4 regions of the Isoptericola sp. b515 genome follow, and region 3 is predicted to be linked to each of the others. Evidence: predicted binding sites of a transcription regulator. Region 3 holds the regulator's gene; each other region holds the start of a gene.
The links. The regulator Rex, encoded in region 3, represses fermentation and respiration genes when NADH is low (regulators of the CRP and FNR family bind a similar motif). The targets are predictions, from matches to a motif close to CTTGTGAANNNNTTCACAAG.

Region 1: mqo (malate dehydrogenase (quinone)) is a predicted target of Rex. The motif match lies at 3,442-3,461, and genes of this name have one in related genera.
Region 2: pflB (formate C-acetyltransferase) is a predicted target of Rex. The motif match lies at 2,003-2,022, and genes of this name have one in related genera.
Region 4: adhE (bifunctional acetaldehyde-CoA/alcohol dehydrogenase) is a predicted target of Rex. The motif match lies at 1,893-1,912, and genes of this name have one in related genera.

Annotation. Positions count from the first base shown of each region.
Region 1 is NZ_JAUQYR010000003.1:500,418-505,858, forward strand. It holds gene Q6350_RS11345 (MFS transporter) at 1-579, opposite strand, end outside; gene eis (enhanced intracellular survival protein Eis) at 617-1,834, shown strand; gene Q6350_RS11355 (hypothetical protein) at 1,839-2,564, opposite strand; gene Q6350_RS11360 (pyridoxal 5'-phosphate synthase) at 2,705-3,370, shown strand; gene mqo (malate dehydrogenase (quinone)) at 3,500-5,068, shown strand; gene pntB (Re/Si-specific NAD(P)(+) transhydrogenase subunit beta) at 5,130-5,441, opposite strand, start outside.
Region 2 is NZ_JAUQYR010000003.1:217,977-223,417, reverse strand. It holds gene dxs (1-deoxy-D-xylulose-5-phosphate synthase) at 10-1,899, shown strand; gene pflB (formate C-acetyltransferase) at 2,065-4,326, shown strand; gene pflA (pyruvate formate-lyase-activating protein) at 4,328-5,188, shown strand; gene Q6350_RS10025 (PIG-L deacetylase family protein) at 5,220-5,441, shown strand, end outside.
Region 3 is NZ_JAUQYR010000001.1:348,549-353,989, forward strand. It holds gene Q6350_RS01580 (cytochrome c biogenesis CcdA family protein) at 1-393, opposite strand, end outside; gene Q6350_RS01585 (TlpA disulfide reductase family protein) at 395-976, opposite strand; gene Q6350_RS01590 (histidine phosphatase family protein) at 976-1,620, opposite strand; gene Q6350_RS01595 (YceI family protein) at 1,828-2,379, shown strand; gene Q6350_RS01600 (redox-sensing transcriptional repressor Rex) at 2,586-3,290, opposite strand; gene Q6350_RS01605 (glutaredoxin family protein) at 3,287-3,529, opposite strand; gene Q6350_RS01610 (HAD family phosphatase) at 3,610-4,425, shown strand; gene Q6350_RS01615 (30S ribosomal protein bS22) at 4,519-4,617, opposite strand; gene Q6350_RS01620 (acetoin utilization protein AcuC) at 4,790-5,441, opposite strand, start outside.
Region 4 is NZ_JAUQYR010000001.1:34,323-39,763, forward strand. It holds gene adhE (bifunctional acetaldehyde-CoA/alcohol dehydrogenase) at 1-1,843, opposite strand, end outside; gene Q6350_RS00110 (hypothetical protein) at 2,006-3,043, opposite strand; gene mnmA (tRNA 2-thiouridine(34) synthase MnmA) at 3,040-4,170, opposite strand; gene Q6350_RS00120 (cysteine desulfurase family protein) at 4,167-5,414, opposite strand.

The sequences.
Region 1 (5,441 bases), on a different contig from region 3:
CACCGTGGCCTCGGCCTCCGGCACGCGCCGGAGCAGCACCAGGTTGACCACGACGACGGGGACGTTGATCCAGAACACCCACCGCCACGAGATGAGGTCGACGAGCCCGCCGCCGACGAAGGGGCCGACGATCATCGCGGTCCCGGTCCAGGCCGTCCAGCGTCCGATCGCCCTCCCCTGCGCGGGACCGTCGAACGTCGAGATGATCAGCGCCAGCGAGCTCGGGACCAGCAGGGCCCCGGCGACACCCTGCAGCAGCCGCGCCACCACCAGCACCGGGCCGGTGGGGGCGACGGCGCACAGGACCGAGGCGGCGGCGAAGCCGATGAGCCCGACGAGGAGGACGCGCCGCCGACCGTGCACGTCGGACAGCGAGCCGGCCAGCAGGATGAACGACCCGAGGGTCACGAGGTAGCCGTCGACGACCCACTGCTGCAGCGTGAGCCCGGCCTCGCCCGGACCGCCGAGCTCGTCCGCGATCGCGGGCAGGGCGACGTTGACGACGGTCCCGTCGAGGAACGAGACGAACGAGGCGAGGATCGCGACGACCAGCACGCGTCGCTGCACAGCCGTGTCCACGAGCGTCACGCTACGCCTGCCCGGCTATCGTCGTGATGTGAGCCATGACATCCGCCGGCTGCCCTTCGCCGATGCCGAGGCCTCCCGCAGGCTCCAGCAGGAGGCCTTCGGCGGCGCGGCCCCGGTGCCGGACGCCGACGGATGGCCGCCGGCGGGGTCGAGGCCCTGGGGCGCGTGGGTGGACGGCGGGCTCGCCGCCCGCGCCACCGTGCGGTCCTTCACCTCCTGGTTCCACGGCGCACGGGTGCCGACCGCGGGCCTCGGCGGCGTCACGGTCGCCGCGGAGCACCGCGGGACGGGGCTGCTGCGTCCCCTGGTGGAGGCGGCGCTGGCCGAGGCGCGGGAGCACGGCGAGGTGGTCTCCACGCTGTACCCGTCCGCGCCGGGCGTCTACCGCGGCCTCGGGTACGAGATCGTGGGGTCCTACGACGAGATCACCGTGCCCCTCTCCGCGCTCGCCGCGCTGCGCCGGCCGCCGGGGGTACGGACCCGGCGCGCAGCCGAGGCCGACGTCCCCGCGGTCCGCGCGGTCTACGAGCGGTGGGCCGCGGCGCAGAACGGCCCGCTGACCCGGACCGAGGCACCGTTCACCGTGGACCCCGAGGACCTGGTCGGCCCCGACGCCGACTACACCGGTGTCACGCTGGCCGTGGACGCGGCCGACGGCGGCGTGCTGGGTTTCGTCAGCTGGACCCGCGACGCCGGGTACGACCGCGCCGGCGTGCTCGAGGTCGACGACCTGGTGGCGCTCTCCCCCGACGCGGCCCGCGCGCTCTGGTTCGTGCTGGCGTCGTTCGGCACCGTCGTCGGCTCGGCCCGGATCTCGACCTCGGGCGCCTGGTCCGGTGCCGACGTGAGCCGTCTGGTCCTGCCCGACCACGCCGCCACGGCGACGTCACGCCCCTACATGCTGCGGCTGCTGGACGTCCCCGGCGCCCTCGGCTCGGCCCGGCTCGCGGCGTGGACCGCCGAGGTGCCGTTCGCGGTGGTCGACCCGCGCACGCCGGACCTCGAGGGGTCCTGGGTCCTGCGCGTGTCCGACGGTGCGGTGCGGGTGGACCCCGACGACGCCGCCCCCCGCACGCCGGCCGACCGGCCGGTTTTCACCGCGGGCGGTCTCGCGCAGTCGTACGCCGGGTCGCAGACGTGCGCGAACCTCCGGCTGGCCGGGCAGCTGCACGGTCCCGACGGCCACGACGCCGTCTGGGACGCGCTGTGGACCGGCCGCCCGGTGCACGTGCGCGACTACTTCTGAGCGCTCAGCAGGAGGCGGAGACGTCCTTGCGGTAGCCCAGCGCCCAGCACAGCACCCCGACGTCCTGCCGGATCCCCTCGATCGAGGACCGCAGCGCGCTGAGGTCGCCGCGGAGCGCGCCGACCTCGCCCCGCAGGGCGTCGACGTCCGCCGCGGACGGCGGTTGCGGGCCGCTGGAGAGGTCGTTGCGCACCGTCGCGAGGTCGTTGCGCACCCCGCCCAGACCGTCCTCCAGGTTCGTCTCGAGGCTGTCGATGCCGTTGGACACCTCGACCAGCCGCGTCTGGAGGTCGTCCATGCCGTCGAGCTCCTGAGGCATCCCGGTCCACGACTCGACACCGTCGACCCGCCCGGCCAGCGCCTCGACCGTCGCCGTGTCCGGCGCCTCCTCGAGCGCGACGCGCAGCCGGGCGGACTCGGCCTCGGCCAGCTCGGACTGCGCGACGGCCGCGTCCACCTCGGACGCGAGCTTGCGGTTCGCCGACCAGAGCATCGCGACCCCGACGGTGGCCACGAGGGCGATCACCAGGGCCGCGGCCACGAGGACCATCTGCACGTTGACACCTGCGCCGCGGGCGGGGACCGGTCCGGTCGGACCCGGGGCCGGGGGCGGCTCGGCAGGCAGGAGGGTCGCAACCGACGTCATGGCACCGCTGCCCGGCTCGAGACGGCGGCGCGCGATGCGCCCGCCACCCTCGGGACGGCCCACGGCTCCCGGTGGATACGTCATCGCTCTCCTTCGCGCAGCAGCACGGTCTGTCCTCATCGTCGCCCGTCCCGCACCCGTGCACAAGAGTGAACACCGCACAACGGGCGGAAAAGGACGCAGGATCACCCGCTCGGAGGTCCTCCGGTCGCTACGGTGAGGGAGTGACGAGCTTCCGCGCGCGACTCCGTGACCTGCAGGTCCTCCCCGACGGCCTGTCCGGCTGGGAGCTCACCGACCTCTCGGTCCTGCCGGGCACCCCGCACGAGCTGTTCGAGACCTGGTTCGACGAGGCCGCGGCCGCGGGACCGCACGCCCCGCACGCGATGACGCTCTCGACGGTCGGGGCCGACGGCACCGTCGCCGCGCGGACCGTGCTGCTGACGGACCTCAGCTCCGCGGGCTGGTGGTTCGCCGGCCACGCCACCAGCCCCAAGGGCCGCGACCTGGCCGCGAACCCGCACGCGGCCCTGACCTTCCTCTGGCAGGGGGTCGGACGCCAGGTCCGGGTGACCGGCGCCGTGACGTCGCACCCGGAGGCCGGTGCCGCCGACTTCCGGAGCCGGTCGGCCGGGTCCCGCGCCACGGCGCTGGTGGACCACCAGAGCGAGGTCCTCGACGACCTGGCCGACCACCGCGAGGCCTGGTCCGCCGCACTGGCGGAGGTGCGCGCGGACCCGGAGCTGGTGGTGCCGACGTGGACGGCATGGTGCCTGGCGCCGACGACCGTCGAGTTCTGGCGCTCGGGCGGCGGCACGGGACAGACGCGGGTGCGGTACCGCCGCGGCGGGCAGGAGGAGGCCTGGACCACGGAGCTCCTGTGGCCCTGACGCACGGCACGCCCCTGACCTGCGGGAACGAGATCGACCTGGTGTGACGTGCATCACTGCAGGTCAGACGCCTTGTGACGTTGTTCACATTCTTTGGGACAGTTTTCACCAACGACCTAGCATGGCCCGGTGACTTCGCGCGAAACAGCCCCCCGCCAGCGGCCCTCGGACGCCGTCGACGTCGTCCTCGTCGGCGGCGGCATCATGAGCGCCACCCTCGGAACCCTGATCCAGCAGCTCGAGCCGACCTGGTCGATCCGCATCATCGAGCGGCTCGACGACGTGGCGCTGGAGTCGTCGAACCCGTGGAACAACGCGGGTACCGGCCACGCCGCCCTGTGCGAGCTGAACTACACCTCGGAGAAGCCCGACGGCACCGTCGACATCTCCAAGGCGGTGCAGATCAACGAGCAGTTCGAGACCTCCCGCGAGCTCTGGCAGCACCTGCTCGCCACCGGCCAGCTCGCCGACCAGTCCTTCATCCAGCGCACCCCGCACATGACCTTCGTGCGCGGGGCCGAGAACGTGGAGTTCCTGCGCCGGCGGCACGCGACCATGACCGCGCACCCGCTGTTCCGCGACATGGAGTTCTCCACCGACCGCGCCGAGATCGCCCGCTGGACCCCGCTGCTGACCGAGGGCCGCGACGCCGACGAGCCCGTCGCCGCCACCCGGTCCGTGGCCGGCACCGACGTGGACTTCGGCAACCTCACCCGCCAGCTCGTCGACAACCTGGTGCGCCACGGCGCCGAGCTGCAGCGGCAGCACGAGGTGACCTCCCTGAAGCGGACCAAGGACCGTCGCTGGCGGCTCAAGGTGAAGGACCGGTCGTGGAACGCCCCGCGCCGCACCTCCACCGTGACCGCCCGGTTCGTCTTCGTGGGCGCCGGCGGCGGGGCTCTCCCCCTGCTCCAGTCCGCGGGCATCCCCGAGATCAAGGGCTTCGGCGGCTTCCCGATCTCCGGGGAGTTCCTGCGCACCGACAACCCCGAGATCGTCGCCCGCCACCACGCCAAGGTCTACGGCAAGGCCGACGTCGGCGCCCCGCCGATGTCCGTGCCGCACCTCGACACCCGCGTGGTCGACGGCAAGAGCTACCTGATGTTCGGTCCCTACGCCGGCTTCAGCCCCAAGTACCTCAAGCAGGGCAAGTACCTCGGGCTGATCACCTCGCTGCGCGCCCACAACATCACCTCGATGCTCGGCGCCGGCCTGAAGAACATCGACCTGACCCAGTACCTGCTCGGCCAGCTCGCCGCGGCGCCGGAGTCGAAGTTCCACTCCCTGCAGCAGTTCATGCCGACCGCGCACCCCAAGGACTGGGAGAAGATCACCGCGGGCCAGCGTGTCCAGGTGATCAAGCGCGACGCCGACGGCAAGGGCGTCCTGCAGTTCGGCACCGAGGTCGTCTCGGCCGCCGACGGCTCCATCGCCGGTCTGCTGGGTGCGTCGCCGGGGGCGTCCACCGCGGTCTCGGCGATGGTCGACGTGCTCGACCGCTGCTTCCCGGAGGAGTTCCCCTCCTGGCGTCAGCAGCTCGCCGCGATGATGCCCAGCCTCGACGGCGTCCCCGCCGACGCCCGCGAGATCGACACCACCGCCAGCGCCGCGGACGAGCCCGCGGCCGGGCTGCCGGAGCCGGTCGACGGCGTGCTGCCCGCCAGCGTCTACGAGTCCCGGGCGGACTCCCGCTCCTGACGGCGGTCGCCCGACGGCCCGGTGCCGGCCCCGCGACGGGCCGGCACCGGGCCGTCGTCGTTCACAGCTCCTGGATGATCCGCTCGACCTGCTCCTTGGCGTCGCCGAAGATCATCGCCGTGTTCTCCCGGAAGAACAACGGGTTCTGCACCCCGGCGTACCCGGTGGCCATCGAGCGCTTGAACACCACGACGTCACGCGCCTGCCACACCTCGAGCACCGGCATGCCGGCGATCGGCGAGCCCGGGTCCTCCTGCGCGGCCGGGTTGACGGTGTCGTTGGCGCCGATGACCAGCACCACGTCGGTCGTGGTGAAGTCGCTGTTGATCTCCTCCATGCTCAGGACCACGTCGTAGGGCACCTTGGCCTCGGC
Region 2 (5,441 bases), on a different contig from region 3:
GAGGAACGTATGGGGCTGTTGAGCACGATCACCGCGCCCGAGGACGTGCGCAGGCTCGGTCCGGCCCAGACGCGGCAGCTGGCCACCGAGATCCGCGACTTCCTCGTGCACAACGTCTCCCGCACGGGCGGGCACCTGGGGCCGAACCTCGGCGTCGTCGAGCTGACGATCGCGCTGCACCGCGTGTACGACTCGCCGCGGGACACGCTGGTCTTCGACACCGGCCACCAGTCCTACGTCCACAAGCTGCTCACGGGGCGCCAGGACTTCTCCGACCTGCGCAAGCGCGGCGGCCTGTCCGGCTACCCGAGCCGGTCGGAGTCCGAGCACGACGTCGTGGAGAACTCCCACGCGTCGACGGCCCTGTCCTGGGCGGACGGCATCGCCAAGGCGAACGAGATCGGGCACCACGACGACAAGCACGTCGTCGCGGTGATCGGGGACGGCGCCCTGACCGGTGGCATGGCCTGGGAGGCCATCAACAACATCGCGGCCGGGCGCGACCGCCGGCTGGTCATCGTCGTCAACGACAACGGGCGCTCCTACTCGCCGACCATCGGCGGCGTCGCCGACCACCTGGCCACGCTGCGCACGACCCGTGGCTACGAGGCCTTCCTGGCGTGGGGCAAGCGCGCGCTGCAGCGCACCGGCCCGCCCGGACGCTTCGCCTACGGCTGGCTGCACGGCCTGAAGAAGGGCCTCAAGGACGTCGTCGCCCCGCAGGGGATGTTCGAGGACCTGGGGCTGAAGTACGTCGGCCCGGTCGACGGGCACGACGTCAGTGCGATGGAGCACGCCCTGCGACGGGCCAAGACCTACGGCGGCCCCGTCATCGTGCACGCGATCACCGAGAAGGGGCGCGGCTACATCCCCGCCGAGGAGGACGTCGCCGACCGCTTCCACGCGGTGGGCAAGATCCACCCCGAGACCGGGCTGCCGGTCGCGCCGTCGCGGTTCGGGTGGACCCAGGTGTTCGCCGAGGAGCTCGTCGAGATCGGGCGCCGGCGCCCCGACGTCGTGGCGATCACCGCGGCCATGCTGCACCCGGTCGGCATGGCGCCGTTCGCCGAGGAGTTCCCCGAGCGCACCTTCGACGTCGGCATCGCCGAGCAGCACGCCGCGACGTCGGCCGCCGGCATGGCGTTCGCCGGTCTGCACCCGGTGGTGGCGGTGTACGCCACGTTCCTCAACCGCGCCTTCGACCAGGTGCTGATGGACGTCGCCCTGCACAAGGCGGGCGTCACCTTCGTGCTCGACCGGGCCGGCGTCACGGGCGCCGACGGGGCCAGCCACAACGGCATGTGGGACATGGCGATGCTGCGCATCGTCCCGGGTCTGCGGCTGGCCGCCCCGCGCGACGAGGCGACGCTGCGCGCGGCCCTGCGCGCGGCCGTGGAGGTCGACGACGCGCCGACCGTCGTCCGGTACCCCAAGGGCGCCCTCGACGAGTCGATCGAGGCCGTCGAGACGCTGGAGGGGGTCGACGTCGTGGCGCGGCACACCCCGGGCGACGGCACCTCCTCGCCCGCGCGCGTCCTCGTCGTCGGCGTCGGTGCGATGGCTGCCGCCGGTCTGGCGGCGGGGGAGTCGTTGGCGGCGCACGGGCTGGCGGTCGACGTCGTCTCCCCGACCTGGGTGCTGCCGGCGCCGGAGCGCCTGGTGAAGATGACCGGTGACCACGACCTCGTCGTCACGCTGGAGGACGGCGTCGTGGACGGCGGTGTCGGCGCGATGCTCGCCCAGCGCGCCGCCGCGCAGGGGATCCGCACACCCTTCGTGCACACCGGCCTGCCGGTGGCGTTCCTCGACCACGCCAGCCGCGAGCAGATCATGTCCGCGCAGCGCATGCAGGCCGAGGACGCCGTGCGCGACGCGCTGGCGACGCTCTCCCAGGAGTGAGCTCTCCGCCCCCCTGAGCCGTTCCCGCCACCGGCCGCACCGTGAGACGGTGCGGCCGGTGGTCTGTGACGGACGTCTCGGCCGCTCTGTGGTCAGACCATTGCTTGTGAAGGTCTTCACGAATACGCTGGAAGCATCACCGAGCGAGCGTGAAGGAGCGGGGCGATGACCGTCCAGGAAGAGCGTCAGACCACCACCGGTGCCGCGTGGGAAGGTTTCGTCCCCGGACCGTGGTGCGACACGGTCGACGTCCGGGACTTCATCCAGCGCAACTACACGCCCTACGAGGGCGACGCGACGTTCCTGGCCGGGCCGACCGAGCGCACCGACGCCCTCTGGGCCCGGCTGAGCGCGATGTTCCCCGTCGAGCGCGAGAACGGCGTCTACGACGTCTCCTACGACGTCCCGGCCGGCATCACGGCGCACGAGCCGGGCTACATCGACCCCGCGAGCGAGATCATCGTCGGCCTGCAGACGGACGCCCCCCTCAAGCGCGCGATCATGCCGAACGGCGGCTGGCGGATGGTCGAGGGAGCCCTCAACACCTACGGCTACCCGGTCGACCAGGACCTCAAGAAGGTCTTCACCGAGTACCGCAAGACCCACAACCAGGGCGTCTTCGACGTCTACCCGCCGAACGTCCGGGCCGCCCGCAGCTCGCACGTGGTGACCGGCCTGCCCGACGCCTACGGCCGCGGCCGCATCATCGGCGACTACCGGCGCGTCGCGCTCTACGGCGTCGACGAGCTGATCGCGGCCAAGAAGCTCGACAAGCTGACCCTCGACGTCGAGCCGTTCAGCGAGACGGTGGCCCGGGCCCGCGAGGAGCACGCCGAGCAGATCCGTGCGCTGGGCGAGCTCAAGGAGATGGCCGCCTCCTACGGCGTGGACATCTCCGGCCCGGCGCGCACCGCCGTCGAGGCCGTGCAGTGGCTGTACTTCGGGTTCCTGGGAGCGGTCAAGGAGCAGAACGGTGCCGCGATGTCGCTCGGGCGCACCTCGACGTTCCTGGACGTCTACCTCGAGCGCGACCTGGCCGCCGGGCGGATCACCGAGGCCCGCGCGCAGGAGATCATGGACGACTTCGTCATCAAGCTGCGCATCGTCCGGTTCCTGCGCACCCCCGAGTACGACGCGCTGTTCTCCGGCGACCCCACCTGGGTCACCGAGACCATCGGCGGCATGGGCGCCGACGGCCGCACCCTGGTCACCAAGAACTCGTTCCGCATGCTGCAGACGCTGTACAACCTGGGGCCGGCGCCGGAGCCGAACATGACCGTGTTCTGGTCGGCCGACCTGCCGCAGGGGTTCAAGGACTTCTGCTCCCAGGTCTCCATCGACACCTCCGCGGTGCAGTACGAGTCCGACGAGGAGATCCGCACCGCGTGGGGCGACGACGCCGGCATCGCCTGCTGCGTCTCCCCGATGGCGATCGGCAAGCAGATGCAGTTCTTCGGCGCGCGCGTCAACCTCGCCAAGACCCTGCTCTACGCCATCAACGGCGGGCGCGACGAGATCACCGGCGCGCAGGTCTCGCCCGTCGCCACCCCGGTGCCCGAGGGCCTGCCCCTGGACTACGACGACGTCCGCGCCCGGTTCGACCAGACCATGGACTGGCTGGCCGCCACCTACGTCGAGGCGCTCAACTGCATCCACTGGTCCCACGACAAGTACGCCTACGAGCGGCTCGAGATGGCGCTGCACGACAAGGACGTGCTGCGCACCATGGCCTGCGGGATCGCCGGTCTGGCGGTGGCCACCGACTCGCTGTCGGCCATCCGCTACGCCACCGTCACCCCCGTCGTCGACGACCGCGGCATCGTCGTGGACTACCGCACCGAGGGCGACTACCCGGCCTACGGCAACGACGACGACCGCGCCGACGAGATCGCCGTGGACCTGGTGGAGTCGTTCATGGCCAAGGTGCGCAGCCACCGGATGTACCGCGACGCCGTGCCCACCCAGTCGGTGCTGACGATCACCTCGAACGTCGTCTACGGCAAGGCCACCGGGAACACCCCGGACGGCCGTCGCGCCGGCGAGCCGTTCTCCCCGGGGGCCAACCCGATGAACGGGCGCGACACCCACGGGATGCTCGCCTCCGCGCTGTCGGTGGCCAAGCTGCCCTACGAGGCGGCCCAGGACGGGATCTCGCTGACCAACACCGTCGTGCCGGCAGGGCTGGGACGGACCCGTGCGGAGCAGATCACCAACCTCTCCGGCCTGCTCGACGCGTCGTTCGGCGCGGGCGGTTACCACATGAACGTCAACGTGCTGGTGCGCTCCACGCTCGAGGACGCCATGGAGCACCCGGAGAACTACCCGCAGCTCACCATCCGGGTCTCGGGCTACGCCGTGAACTTCGTGCGGCTGACCCGCGAGCAGCAGCTCGACGTGCTGGCCCGGACCTTCCACGGGGAGATCTGAGATGACCACCTGCCTGGCGCCCCTGGACGCCCCCAGCGCGCGCCGGGCAGGTGCCGGCCTGCGCGGGCTGGCGACCACCGACGTCGAGCGGTCCGAGCGCCTGGAGCTCATGCGCTCGGGCGCGCTCGGCTCGGTGCACTCGTGGGAGCTCGTCACCGCGGTCGACGGCCCGGGGACGCGGATGACCGTGTTCCTGTCCGGCTGCCCCCTGCGGTGCCTGTACTGCCACAACCCCGACACCCTCGCCATGAAGGACGGCGGCCCCGTCCTGGCCGAGGACCTGCTGGCCCGCGTCGAGCGGTACCGGGCCGTCTTCGCCGCCACCGGCGGCGGGATCACGCTGTCGGGCGGCGAGGTGCTCATGCAGCCGGCCTTCGCCGCGCGCGTCCTGCGCGGCGCCAAGGAGCGGGGCGTGCACACCTGCCTGGACACCTCGGGGTTCCTCGGGGCGAACGCCACCGACGAGATGCTCGACGACACCGACCTGGTCCTGCTCGACATCAAGTCCGGCGACGAGGAGACCTACCGGCGGGTGACCGGCCGGCCGCTGGCCCCGACGCTGGCCTTCGGCCGGCGGCTCGCCGAGCGGGGCGTCCCGGTCTGGATCCGGTTCGTGCTGGTGCCGGGGCTGACCGACGACCCGCGCAACGTCGAGCTCGTGGCCGAGCACGCCGCCGCGATCGAGGCCGTGCGCCCCGGCACCGTGCAGCGGGTCGAGGTGCTGCCGTTCCACCAGATGGCGCGCGACAAGTGGGCGGACCTCGGACGGACCTACGAGCTGGACGACGTCGAGCCGCCCTCCGCGGAGGCCACCGAGGCCGTGCGCGAGGTGTTCCGCTCGCGCGGGTTGACCACGTACTGACGCCGCGCGCGGCGCTGGGTACCGTCGGGGCATGAGGAGCACCGCACCCGCACCGCCGGCACCGCTGGACGAGGACTGGGACACGGCCCTGGTCGTCGTCGCCCACCCCGACGACATGGAGTTCGGGGGAGCGGCGGCCATCGCGCGCTGGACCGGACAGGGCAAACGGATCGGCTACGTCATGGTGACCAGCGGCGAGGCCGGCATCGACGGCATGGAGCCCACCGAGTCCCGGCGGGTCCGCGAGGCGGAG
Region 3 (5,441 bases):
CCCGCCGAGGAAGGCGACGCCCATGAGGACGACGACGACGCCGAGCACGCGCGTGAGGACGTCCTCGTAGCGCACCAGATAGGCACCGGCGGCCCCGGCCGCCGCCATCAGGGCGACGAACACGGCGGTGAAGCCGAGGACGAAGAGCCCGACCCCGGCCACGACCCGGCCACGGGCCGGCGCGGCCGGCGGGGCCGCCGTCGTCGTCCCGCCCCGGGACGTCTCGACCGGGCCGGCGTTCGCGGCGGCCATGCCGCCCACGTACCCCACGTAGCCGGGGACCAGGGGCAGCACGCACGGCGAGGCGAAGGAGACCAGACCGGCCAGCAGCGCGACGGGGACGGCGAGCAGCATCGATCCGCTCACCGCCGTCGTCGCGAACAGCTCTCCCATCTCAGGCACCCGCCATCGCGTCGTCGATCAGGCTGTTGAGGGTGCTCTCGGACACCTCGCCGACGACGCGGGCGGCCACGCGACCCTCGGCGTCGAGCACGACGGTGGACGGGACCGCCTGCAACGGCACGACGCCCGACAGCCCGGCCACGACCTGGCCGCTGCGGTCCTCGATCGACGGGTAGGGCACCTCGAAGGTGCGCTGGAAGGCGAGCGCGGCACCGGCCTCGTCCTCGGTGTTGATGCCCAGCAGGTGCACCCCCTCGTCGGCGCGGTCCGTCGCGATCGAGACCAGGGCCGGAGCCTCGGCGCGGCAGGGCGCGCAGCCTGCGTACCAGGTGTTGAGCACGACGACGTCCCCGCGCCAGTCGGCGGTGGAGACCTCGTCCCCCTCGAAGCTGGTGCCCTCGACGACCACCGGCTCGGTCCGGTCGGCCGGCTCCCACTGCTGCACGGTGCCGTCGCCGGAGACGAACCCCTGGCCGACGACGTCGCCCGCGCCGGAGTCGGCGGCGCCGCACCCGGCCAGCGCGAGGGCCGTCCCGAGGGCGAGCACGACGCCCGCCGCGTGGCGGCGCGCCATCAGGCGCCCGCCTGCGGCTCGGCGCCGACGAGCAGGTCCCCGGCGGGTTCGGCGTAGTGCAGTCCGGCGAAGTGGTCGTCGGTGAACGTCAGCGACGTCAGCGAGGCCAGCGCGCACTGGCGACGCCGCGGGTCGTGGGCCAGGCGCCTGCCCTCGAAGGCCAGCCGGGTCAGCCAGACGGGGAGCTGGTGGCTCACCAGGACGACCTCGCGCCCCGCGTGGGCACGTCGGGCGTCGTCGACGGCGGCCCGCATGCGCACGACCTGGTCGGCGTAGGCCTCGCCCCAGGACGGCCGCAGCGGGTTCCACAGCAGCTTCCAGTACCGGGGGTGGGCGAGCTGGGCGGGGTTCGTGCCGATCGTCGAGCCCTCGAGCAGGTTGCCGGCCTCGATCAGCCGGTCGTCGGTGGCCAGCTCCAGGCCGAACGCGGCGGCGACGGGCGCGGCGGTCTCCTGGGCGCGCTGCAGCGGGCTCGCGACGACGGCGGCGACGTCCCGGCCGGTGTCGGTGAGGTGGTCCGCGACGCGTCGCGCCATCTGCTGACCGCGGTCGGACAACCGGTAGCCCGGGATGCGTCCGTACAGGACGCCCTCCGGGTTGTGGACCTCGCCGTGCCGCATCAGGTGGACGGTGGTGGTGGCCATGCGCCTTAGTGTCCCAGATCCCGGGGGTGGACCGGTCGGCGCGACGGGCGTCGTGAGCCGCGTCACGATCGGGCCGCGGACGGGTCTCCGAACTCGTCCGGACGGCGCGGGAATACTGCGCCGGGGTGCCCTGTTCATGCATTTCGATGGAATGATCCGGACGCGATCGCATCACGTCCAGCAACCGATCTGACAAGGAGCCACCCCATGGCCACCCCCCTGCCCCCGGCCCTGACCACCGGCACCTACGCCGTCGACGCCGGCCACTCCACGGCGTCGTTCTCCGTCCGCCACGCCGGCATCTCCAAGGTCCGCGGGACCGTCGGCATCTCCGCCGGGACGATCACCGTGGGCGAGGACCTCGAGTCCTCCTCCGTCGCGGTGACGCTCGACGCGAGCGCCGTGAGCACCGGTGACGAGAACCGCGACCAGCACCTCAAGAGCGCGGACTTCTGGCACGCCGAGGAGCGCCCCACCTGGACCTTCACCTCGACCTCGGTCACCGCCGACGACGACGCCTACATCGTCACCGGCGACCTGACCATCAACGGCGTGACCCGGTCGGTGGACCTGCCGGTCGCCTTCGAGGGTGCCGCGACCGACCCGTTCGGCAACAAGCGCGCCGGGTTCGAGTCCGAGATCGTCATCAACCGCAAGGACTTCGACCTGACCTGGAACGCCGCGCTCGAGACCGGCGGCATCCTGGTCGGCGAGAAGGTCAAGATCGCTCTCGACGTCTCGGCGATCGAGCAGAACTGATCCCACCACGCCGGTGAACCGGCGCCTGTCGGCGTCGTGCCCGCCGCACCTCGCCGTCGCCGGTCAGCGCACGGGAACCGCGTCCGCGCGGATCCCGTGCGCTGACTCGTGCAGCGGGGGCCTGACTCGTCACGGGCCGTCCTGACTCGTCACGGGCCGTCCTGACCCGCGGCGAGACGGCCCGGCCCGCAGGATGGTGCGCGGGCTCAGGCGGAGGGCTGGACCCCGGCCACCGCGGGGTCACCGTCGACACCCACGGCGTCCCCGGACTGCGCGTGCCGCGCCGCGGCGTGGAACGCGAGGATCTGCAGCTCACCCGCGACGTCGACGCTGCGCACCACGACGTCGTCGGGCAGCTGCAGCGCCACCGGCGAGAACGACAGGATCTCGCGCACCCCGCAGGCCACGATCCGCTCGGCCACCGCCTGCGCCGCCGCACCCGGCGTCGCCAGGATCACCATCGACACCCCCCGGGCGGCGAGGATCTCCTCGAGACGGTCGGAGTGCTCGACCTCGAGGCCGGCGGCGCTGCGACCCACCACGTCCGGGTCGGCGTCGATCAGGGCCACCAGCCGGAACCCGCGGGCCGCGTAGCCCGAGTAGTTCGCCAAGGCGTTGCCGAGGTTGCCCACGCCGACGATGGCGAGCCGGTGCTCCGACCCGAGCCCGAGCGCGGCGCTGATCGAGGACGCCAGCGTCTCCACGTCGTACCCGACCCCGCGGGTCCCGAAGGACCCCAGGTAGGACAGGTCCTTGCGCAGCTGGGCCGAGCCCACGCCGGACCGCTCCGCCAGCCCGGAGGACGACGTCGTGGTGACGCCGTCGCTCAACAGGTCGCGCAGGGCACGCAGGTAGAACGGAAGCCGCGCCACCGTCGCCGCGGGCACCGTCACCTCACCGATCTCGATCACGTCCGCTTCCCTCCCGGGGGGACCGCCAGACGGCGCGCCAACCTCACCGCGTCCACCCGCCAGAACCCCTGCTGCACGCCGTCCACCTCGACGACGGGCACGTAGTCGCCGTACCGCTCGGTCAGCGCGGCATCGGCCTCGATGTCGATCTCCCGCCACGCGGCGCCCGCCTGGTCGCACACCGAGGAGACCACCTGCCTGGCGTCGTCGCACAGATGGCAGCCGGGTCGGGTGTACATCACCACCCGTGCCGTCTCCTCAGGGGTCGTCGGGGTGCCGCTCACGAGGACAGCGTATCCGCGCGGCTACAGTGGACCGCATGCCGTCTCACGCCGACCCCCCGGTCAGCCCGCCGGCGGCAGCGTTCTTCGACGTGGACAACACGATCATCCGCGGCGCCAGCTCGTTCCACCTGGCCCGGGCGCTGTACCGGCGCGAGTTCTTCGGGACCGCCGACCTGCTGCGGTTCGGGCTGATCCAGGCCAAGTACCTGCTCTTCGGCGAGTCGCGCACCCAGATCGAGACCGTGCGCAGCCGGGCGCTGTCCCTCATCGCCGGCCGCTCGGTCGCCGAGATCACCGCCGTGGGCGACGAGGTCTACGACACCGTCCTGGAGCTGCGGATCTTCCCCGGCACGAAGCGACTCCTGGACGAGCACCTGGCGGCCGGGGACCAGGTCTGGCTGGTCACCGCGACGCCGGTCGAGATCGGCGGCCTCATCGCACGCCGGCTCGGCGCGACCGGCTGCCTCGGCACCATCGCGGAGCACGAGCGGGGGTACTACACCGGCGCGCTGGTGGGCGACCTCATGCACGGCGAGGCCAAGGCTGCGGCCGTGCGGGAGCTCGCGGAGCGCGAGGGGCTCGACCTGGACCACTCGTACGCCTACGGGGACTCGCTGAACGACCTGCCGATGATGCGGTCCGTCGGCCACCCCTGCCCGATCAACCCCGACGTGCGTCTGCGTCGGCACGCCAAGGAGGTCGGCTGGCCGATCCGCGAGTTCCGCGGTCGCGGTCAGCGGGTGGCGCACCGCGGCGTGCGGACCGCGTCGTGGGCAGGCGCGGCCTGGGTCGCGGGCCTCGTGCTCCGGGCCGCGCAGCGTGCCATGCGCCGACGCGTCCGGGGCCGCTGACCGGGGACGCCCCTCCCCACGGACGCAGCGAGCCCGGCACCCCTAGGGTTACCGGGCTCGCTCAGCACGACCCGCCGGACGGCGGGCGGTGCCTCACTTCTTGTTGCGACGCTGGTGGCGCGTCCTGCGCAGCAGCTTGCGGTGCTTCTTCTTCGCCATGCGCTTGCGGCGCTTCTTGATGACGGAGCCCATGAGGTCCTCACAATGCTGATCGGTGGTCGGACGGCGTTGGCACCGGCGCCCGTGAGCCCGGGCGCAGCCGACCAACGCGAGAAAAGTCCGTCTATCAGAATACCCGATCACGGCCGGTGCCTCGGGCCACGGCGGCGTGCGCCGGGTCACCCCGGCCGCGGGACCGGCCCGGTCAGTCCAGGAAGGGGTCGAGGCCGAACTCGGGGAAGACGTGGCGGCGCGTGGCGAGCACGGCCCGGTCCGTCGGGTCCGACGGGTCGTAGCCGGCCGACCACGGTTGCCAGGTGACCGGTCCGCGGCCCAGCGTCCTGGCCGCGGGCAGCCCGGACATCTCCTCCGCCGCCTCCCGCCACGCTGCCGGCAGCGGCATCCCCGTCTCCAGCGGGACGTGCGCCGCCTCGGCCACCAGCGCCGCCCACACCAGCGGCACCACGTCGACGACGGCGTACCCTCCGCCGCCGAGGGCCACCCAGCGACCCTCGCAGAGCTCGTGCGCCAGCTCGTGCAGCCAGCGGGCCGCGGTCTTCTGCGCGTGCACACCGACGGAGAGGTCGGCGAGCGGGTCGTTGCCGTGGGCATCGGCTCCGTGCTGGGACACGATGGCGTCGGGGGCGAACTCCCGCAGCACGGTCGGCAGCACCGCGTCGACGGCGCGCAGCCATCCGGCGGAGTCCGTCCGCGGCGGGAGCGCGACGTTGACCGCGGTGCAGTGGTTCAGCCCGGCACCGGTGTCCGCCGGGTCGCCCGTGCCGGGAAACAGCGTCCGGCCGTCCTGGTGGACGGAGAAGGTCAGCACCCGCGGCTCGTCCCAGAAGATCGCCTCG
Region 4 (5,441 bases), 310 kb from region 3:
TCTCGCCGAGCTCCGGGTACCGGAACGCCCGCTTGCGCACGTCGAAGAACTTCTCGCGCAGGTCGCTGAAGGCCACCTCGGGGTGCTCGTACTTGAGCCACATGACCTTCGCGGCGTCCATCGGCGAACCACCGCCGATCGCGATGATCGTGTCCGGGCGGTGGTCACGCATCAGCAGGGCACCGCGCTCGACCGTCTCGACGCTCGGCTCGGGCTCGACGGTGTCGATGATCTGCACGGCGACCTTGTTCGCGCGGCGCTGGAGCACGTCGAGGATCTTGTCGACGATCCCGAGGGACTGCATGACGCCGTCGGTCACCACGGTGACGCGCTCGACGTCCGGCATGTCGACCAGGTACTGGATCGCGTTGGGCTCGAAGTACGTCTTCGGCGGCACCTTGAACCACTGCATGTTGTTGTTCCTCCGCGCGACCCGCTTGATGTTGACGAGGTTCACGGCGCTGACGTTGTTCGACACCGAGTTGTGCCCGTAGGAGCCGCAGCCCAGCGTCAGCGACGGGATGAGCGCGTTGTAGATGTCCCCGATGCCGCCCAGGGCGCTGGGCTGGTTCCACAGCACCCGCACCGCCTTGACGGCGTGCCCGAACCGCTCGGCGAGCCCGGCGTCCGTGGTGTGGATCGCCGCCGAGTGGCCGAGACCGTCGAACTCGACCATCTGCTCGGCGAGGCGGACACCCTCGTCGGTGCTGCGCGAGCGCAGCACGGCGAGCACGGGCGACAGCTTCTCGCGGCTCAGCGGCTCCTGCGGCCCGACGCCGGAGATCTCGGCCAGGAGCACCGAGGTGTCCTCCGGGACCTCGAAGCCGGCCTGCTCGGCGATCCAGGCCGCCGACCTGCCGACGGCGGCGGCGTTGAGCTTGGCACCGCTGCAGGCGGCCGTGTCGGCGCAGGCGCCGAAGAGGTACTCCTCGAGCCGGGCCTTCTCCTCGGGGGAGGCGACGTGGGCGTGCATGGTCCGGAAACCGTCCATCACCTCGTCGTAGACCTCGTCGTCGATGATGACGGCCTGCTCCGAGGCGCAGACCACGCCGTTGTCGAAGCCCTTGGACAGGACGACGTCGTTGACGGCACGGCCGATCTTCGCGGTCTTCTCGATGTAGGCGGGGACGTTGCCGGCGCCGACGCCGAGGGCGGGCTTCCCGGCGGAGTAGGCGGCGCGCACCATGGCGTTGCCGCCGGTGGCCAGGATCAGCGAGACGCCGTCGTGGTGCATCAGCGCGCTGGTCGCGGCGAGGCTGGGCTCGGTGACCCACTGGATGCAGTCCTCGGGCGCGCCGGCCTCGATCGCGGCGTCGCGCACGATCCGGGCGGCCTCCGCGGAGGAGCGCTGGGCGTTGGGGTGGAAGGCGAAGATGATCGGGTTGCGCGTCTTGAGGGCGATGAGGCTCTTGAAGATCGCGGTCGACGTCGGGTTGGTGACCGGGGTGATGCCGGCGACGACCCCGACGGGCTCAGCGATCTCGACGATGCCGCGCAGCTCGTCGCGCGCGACGACCCCGACCGTCTTGAGCTCGGCCATCGAGTGGGTGACGTGCTCGCAGGCGAAGATGTTCTTGGTGGCCTTGTCCTCGAAGACACCACGCCCGGTCTCGTCGACCGCGAGCTGGGCCAGGTTGCCGTGCTCCCGCAGCGCCGCGACCGACGCCTTCTTGACGATGTGGTCGACGTCCTCCTGCGTCAGCGTCGCGTAGGCCGCCAGCGCCTTGAGCCCGCGCTGGACCATCGCGTCGACGGCGACCTCCGGCGCCGGGGGCTCGACCGTCGGGACGTCGGTCGGCGTGACCTCCGGTGCGGCGCTGGTCGTGGTGGTGTCGGTGCTCATGTCGCCCTCCCCTGAGGGGCTGTGGCCGTTCCTCGGCCTCCGGATCTGACAAGTGAAGACTTTCACAAGATGTGGTCAGACCACAAGTCGCCCAGGGCGAGAGACAGGACACATCCGCAGGTCAGATGGCTGAGGCAACCATCTGCGAGGGGTGGCGCGGGGTCAGTCCGCGGCGCGCTCGGCGAGCGCCTCGGCCACCCGGCCCAGGTTCGCCAGTCCCGCCCGGTGGTCGTCCACCGAGCCGGGGGTGCGCCGCGGGGCCGCCAGGACGGTGACCGACTCCAGCCCGGCGGCGGGCAGCCCGATGCGGCGCCACGGCTCGGCGACGAGCCGCACGAGACCGCCCAGCTCGGGGCCTGCGCACTGCGACACCCTGGCCGGGGGCAGGCCCGCCCAGAGCCCGACCTTGCGCTCGGTCGCCCGCGCCACGAGCTCCCAGGCACGTTCGTTCCAGCCCTCGGGGGCGACGTCGGCCAGGTCCAGACCGATGGCGTCGGCTCCGGCGAGCACCACGGGCGGGATCCCCACCCACGTGCCGCCGAGGTGGACGACGACCCGGGCACCGGCGTCGTGCACCGCCTCGACCACGGGGCGCAGACCCTCCACGATGTCCGGACCGGGCACCCCGCGGAGGCGCGAGAAGCCGGAGAAGGTCGGCAGCACGCCGGCGTGCACCTGCCCGAGCAGCGGCTCGGCGAGCTGCACGACGACGTCCGCGCCGGGCACCTGGTCACGCACCTGCGCGACATGGTCGGCCAGTCCCACGGCCAGCGCCTCGGTGAGGGCCGCCCGCCCGCCGACATCGGCCAGCACCCGGTCGCCCCGCGCGGACCACAGCTCGGCGGCGAGGGTCCACGGGCCCGTCACCTCGACGGCCAGCGGCCCCGTGTACCCGTGCCCGGTGATCGCCAGGGTGGCGAGGTCCTCGGCCAGCAGGGACCGAGCGCGGCGGGCGTCGACGCCGTCGTGGTCCGCGAGCTTCCAGCCGTGCGGGCCGAGCTCGACGGCGTGCTCGGCCAGCAGCAGCGAGGTCCGGGCGGTCGCCCCTGCGCCGGGACCGCGGCCCGTGAGCTGGACGAGGAAGGGGATCGGCTCGACGCCGGTGGGCAGGTCGGCGAGGTCCCCGAGCACGGTCTGCTGGGCCTCGAGCACGTCGCGCTCTCCCCCGGGCCAGGGCCCGTGCCCGCTGACCGCCGTCACGCGTGCACCACGGTGGCCGTGGGTGTGGCCGACGCGGCGGTGTCTCGGCGCGCGCCGGAGACGGTGCCCTGGCCCAGCACCTGCGTGCCGCGGTAGACCACGATCGACTGCCCGGACGCGATCCCGCGCAGCGGCTCGCCGAGCCGGACCTCCAGGCCCGCCGCGCCGTCGGACGTCGCCCGGACCTGGGCGGGGACCGCCCGGCCGTGGGCGCGCACCTGGACGGTGACGTCGGTCCAGTCGTTCGGGGCCGGGACGAGCCACGTCGCCCGGCCCGCGTCGATGTGGTCGACCGTGAGCAGCTCGGAGGGGCCGACGACGACGGTGTTGGACTCGGTGTCGACGTCGACGACGTAGCGGGGCTTGCCGTCGGCGGCGGGGCGGCCCAGGCCGAGGCCCTTGCGCTGGCCGATCGTGTAGGCGAAGGCGCCGCGGTGCTCGCCGACGACGGTGCCGTCGGTGTCCACGACCTCGCCGGGCTTCTCGCCGAGGCGGTCGCGCAGGAACCCGCGGGTGTCGCCGTCGGCCACGAAGCAGATGTCGTAGGAGTCCGGCTTGGCGCTGACCGAGAGCCCGCGGCGCTCGGCCTCGGCGCGCACCTCGTCCTTGGTGGCGAAGTGGCCCAGCGGGAACACCGAGCGGGCGAGCCGCTCGGGGCCCATGACGGCGAGCACGTAGGACTGGTCCTTGGCGTCGTTCGGCGAGCGGTGCAGCTCGGGGCCGTCGGGGCCGTGCTCGATGCGCGCGTAGTGGCCGGTGGCCACGGCGTCGAAGCCCAGCGCGGTGGCCTTGTCGAGCAGCGCGGTGAACTTGATGTGCTCGTTGCAGCGCACGCACGGGTTGGGCGTGCGGCCGGCCGAGTACTCGGACAGGAAGTCCGCGACGACGGTCTCCTCGAAGGTCTCGGACAGGTCCCACACGTAGTACGGGATGCCGAGCACGTCGGCGGCGCGGCGGGCGTCCCCGGCGTCCTCGATGGAGCAGCAGCCCCGCGACCCGGTGCGGAACTGGTCCCGGTTGCGGCTCAGGGCCATGTGCACCCCGACGACCTCGTGCCCGGCCTCGACGGCGAGCGCGGCGGCGACGGCGGAGTCCACTCCCCCGGACATGGCGGCCAGGACCCTCATGCGGCACCTCCGGTCAGCGGGCGGGTGGAGACCAGACCCGCGGCACGGGCGCGGTCGGCGACCTGGGGCAGCGCCTCGAGCAGCCGGTCGACGTCGGCGCGCGTGGACGTGGCGCCCAGGGAGAACCGTAGGGCACCGCGGGCGTCGGCCTCGGCGACCCCCATCGCGAGCAGCACGTGGCTGGGCTGGGGCACCCCGGCCTGGCAGGCCGAGCCGGTCGACGCCTGCACCCCGGCGGAGTCGAGCAGGTACAGCAGCGAGTCCCCCTCGGCGCCCGGGAACGTGAAGTGCGCGTTGGCCGGCAGCCGGGCCGGGCCGCCCGAGGCCGTGGTGGCGGCCGGGTCGGGGCCGCGCAGGACGGCGTCGGGCACCACGGAGCGGACGCCGTCGACCAGGGCGTCGCGCAGCGCGGCGAGGCGCTCGGCACGCTCGGCGCGGTGGGTGACGGCGTCGTGCAGGGCGACCGCGAACGCGTGGATGGCGGCGCCGTCGAGCGTGCCGGACCGCACGCCGCGCTCCTGGCCGCCGCCGTGGGAGACGGCCTCCAGCGGCAGGTCGCGGCGGGCGAGCAGCGCCCCGACGCCGACCGGTCCGCCGAGCTTGTGCCCGGTGACGGTCAGGGCGTCCACGCCGGAGGCGGCGAACCCGACCTCGACCTGGCCGACGGCCTGGATGGCGTCGGTGTGCACGGGGACGCCCTGCTGGTGGGCCAGCCGGACGACCTCGCGGATCGGCTGGACGGTCCCGACCTCGTTGTTCGCCCACATCACCGAGACGAGCGCGATCTCCTCGGGGGCGTTCGCGAGCTCGGCCTTGAGCGCGTCGAGCTCGATGCGGCCCTCGTCGTCGACGTCGAGCAGCGTGATCTCGGCCCCGGCGTGCCCGGCGAGCCAGAAGGCCGGGTCGAGCACGGCGTGGTGCTCGACGGCGGAGATCAGCACGCGCCGTCGGCGCGAGTCCTGGGTGCGACGCCCCCAGAAGATGCCCTTGACCGCGAGGTTGTCCGACTCGGTGCCACCACCGGTGAAGATCACCTCGCTGGGGCGGGCGTCGAGGGCGGCGGCGACGGTCTCGCGCGACTCCTCGACGGTGCGCCGGGCGGAGCGGCCGGCCGAGTGCAGGGACGAGGCGTTCCCGGTGCGGGAGGCCTCGGCGACGTACGCCTCGAGCGCCGCCGACGACATGGGTGTCGTCGCGGCGTGGTCGAGGTAGGCGCCGGGCGCCCGGGGGTCTGTCACGGTCATCAAGTCTACGAACCGTGACGCCCCCGT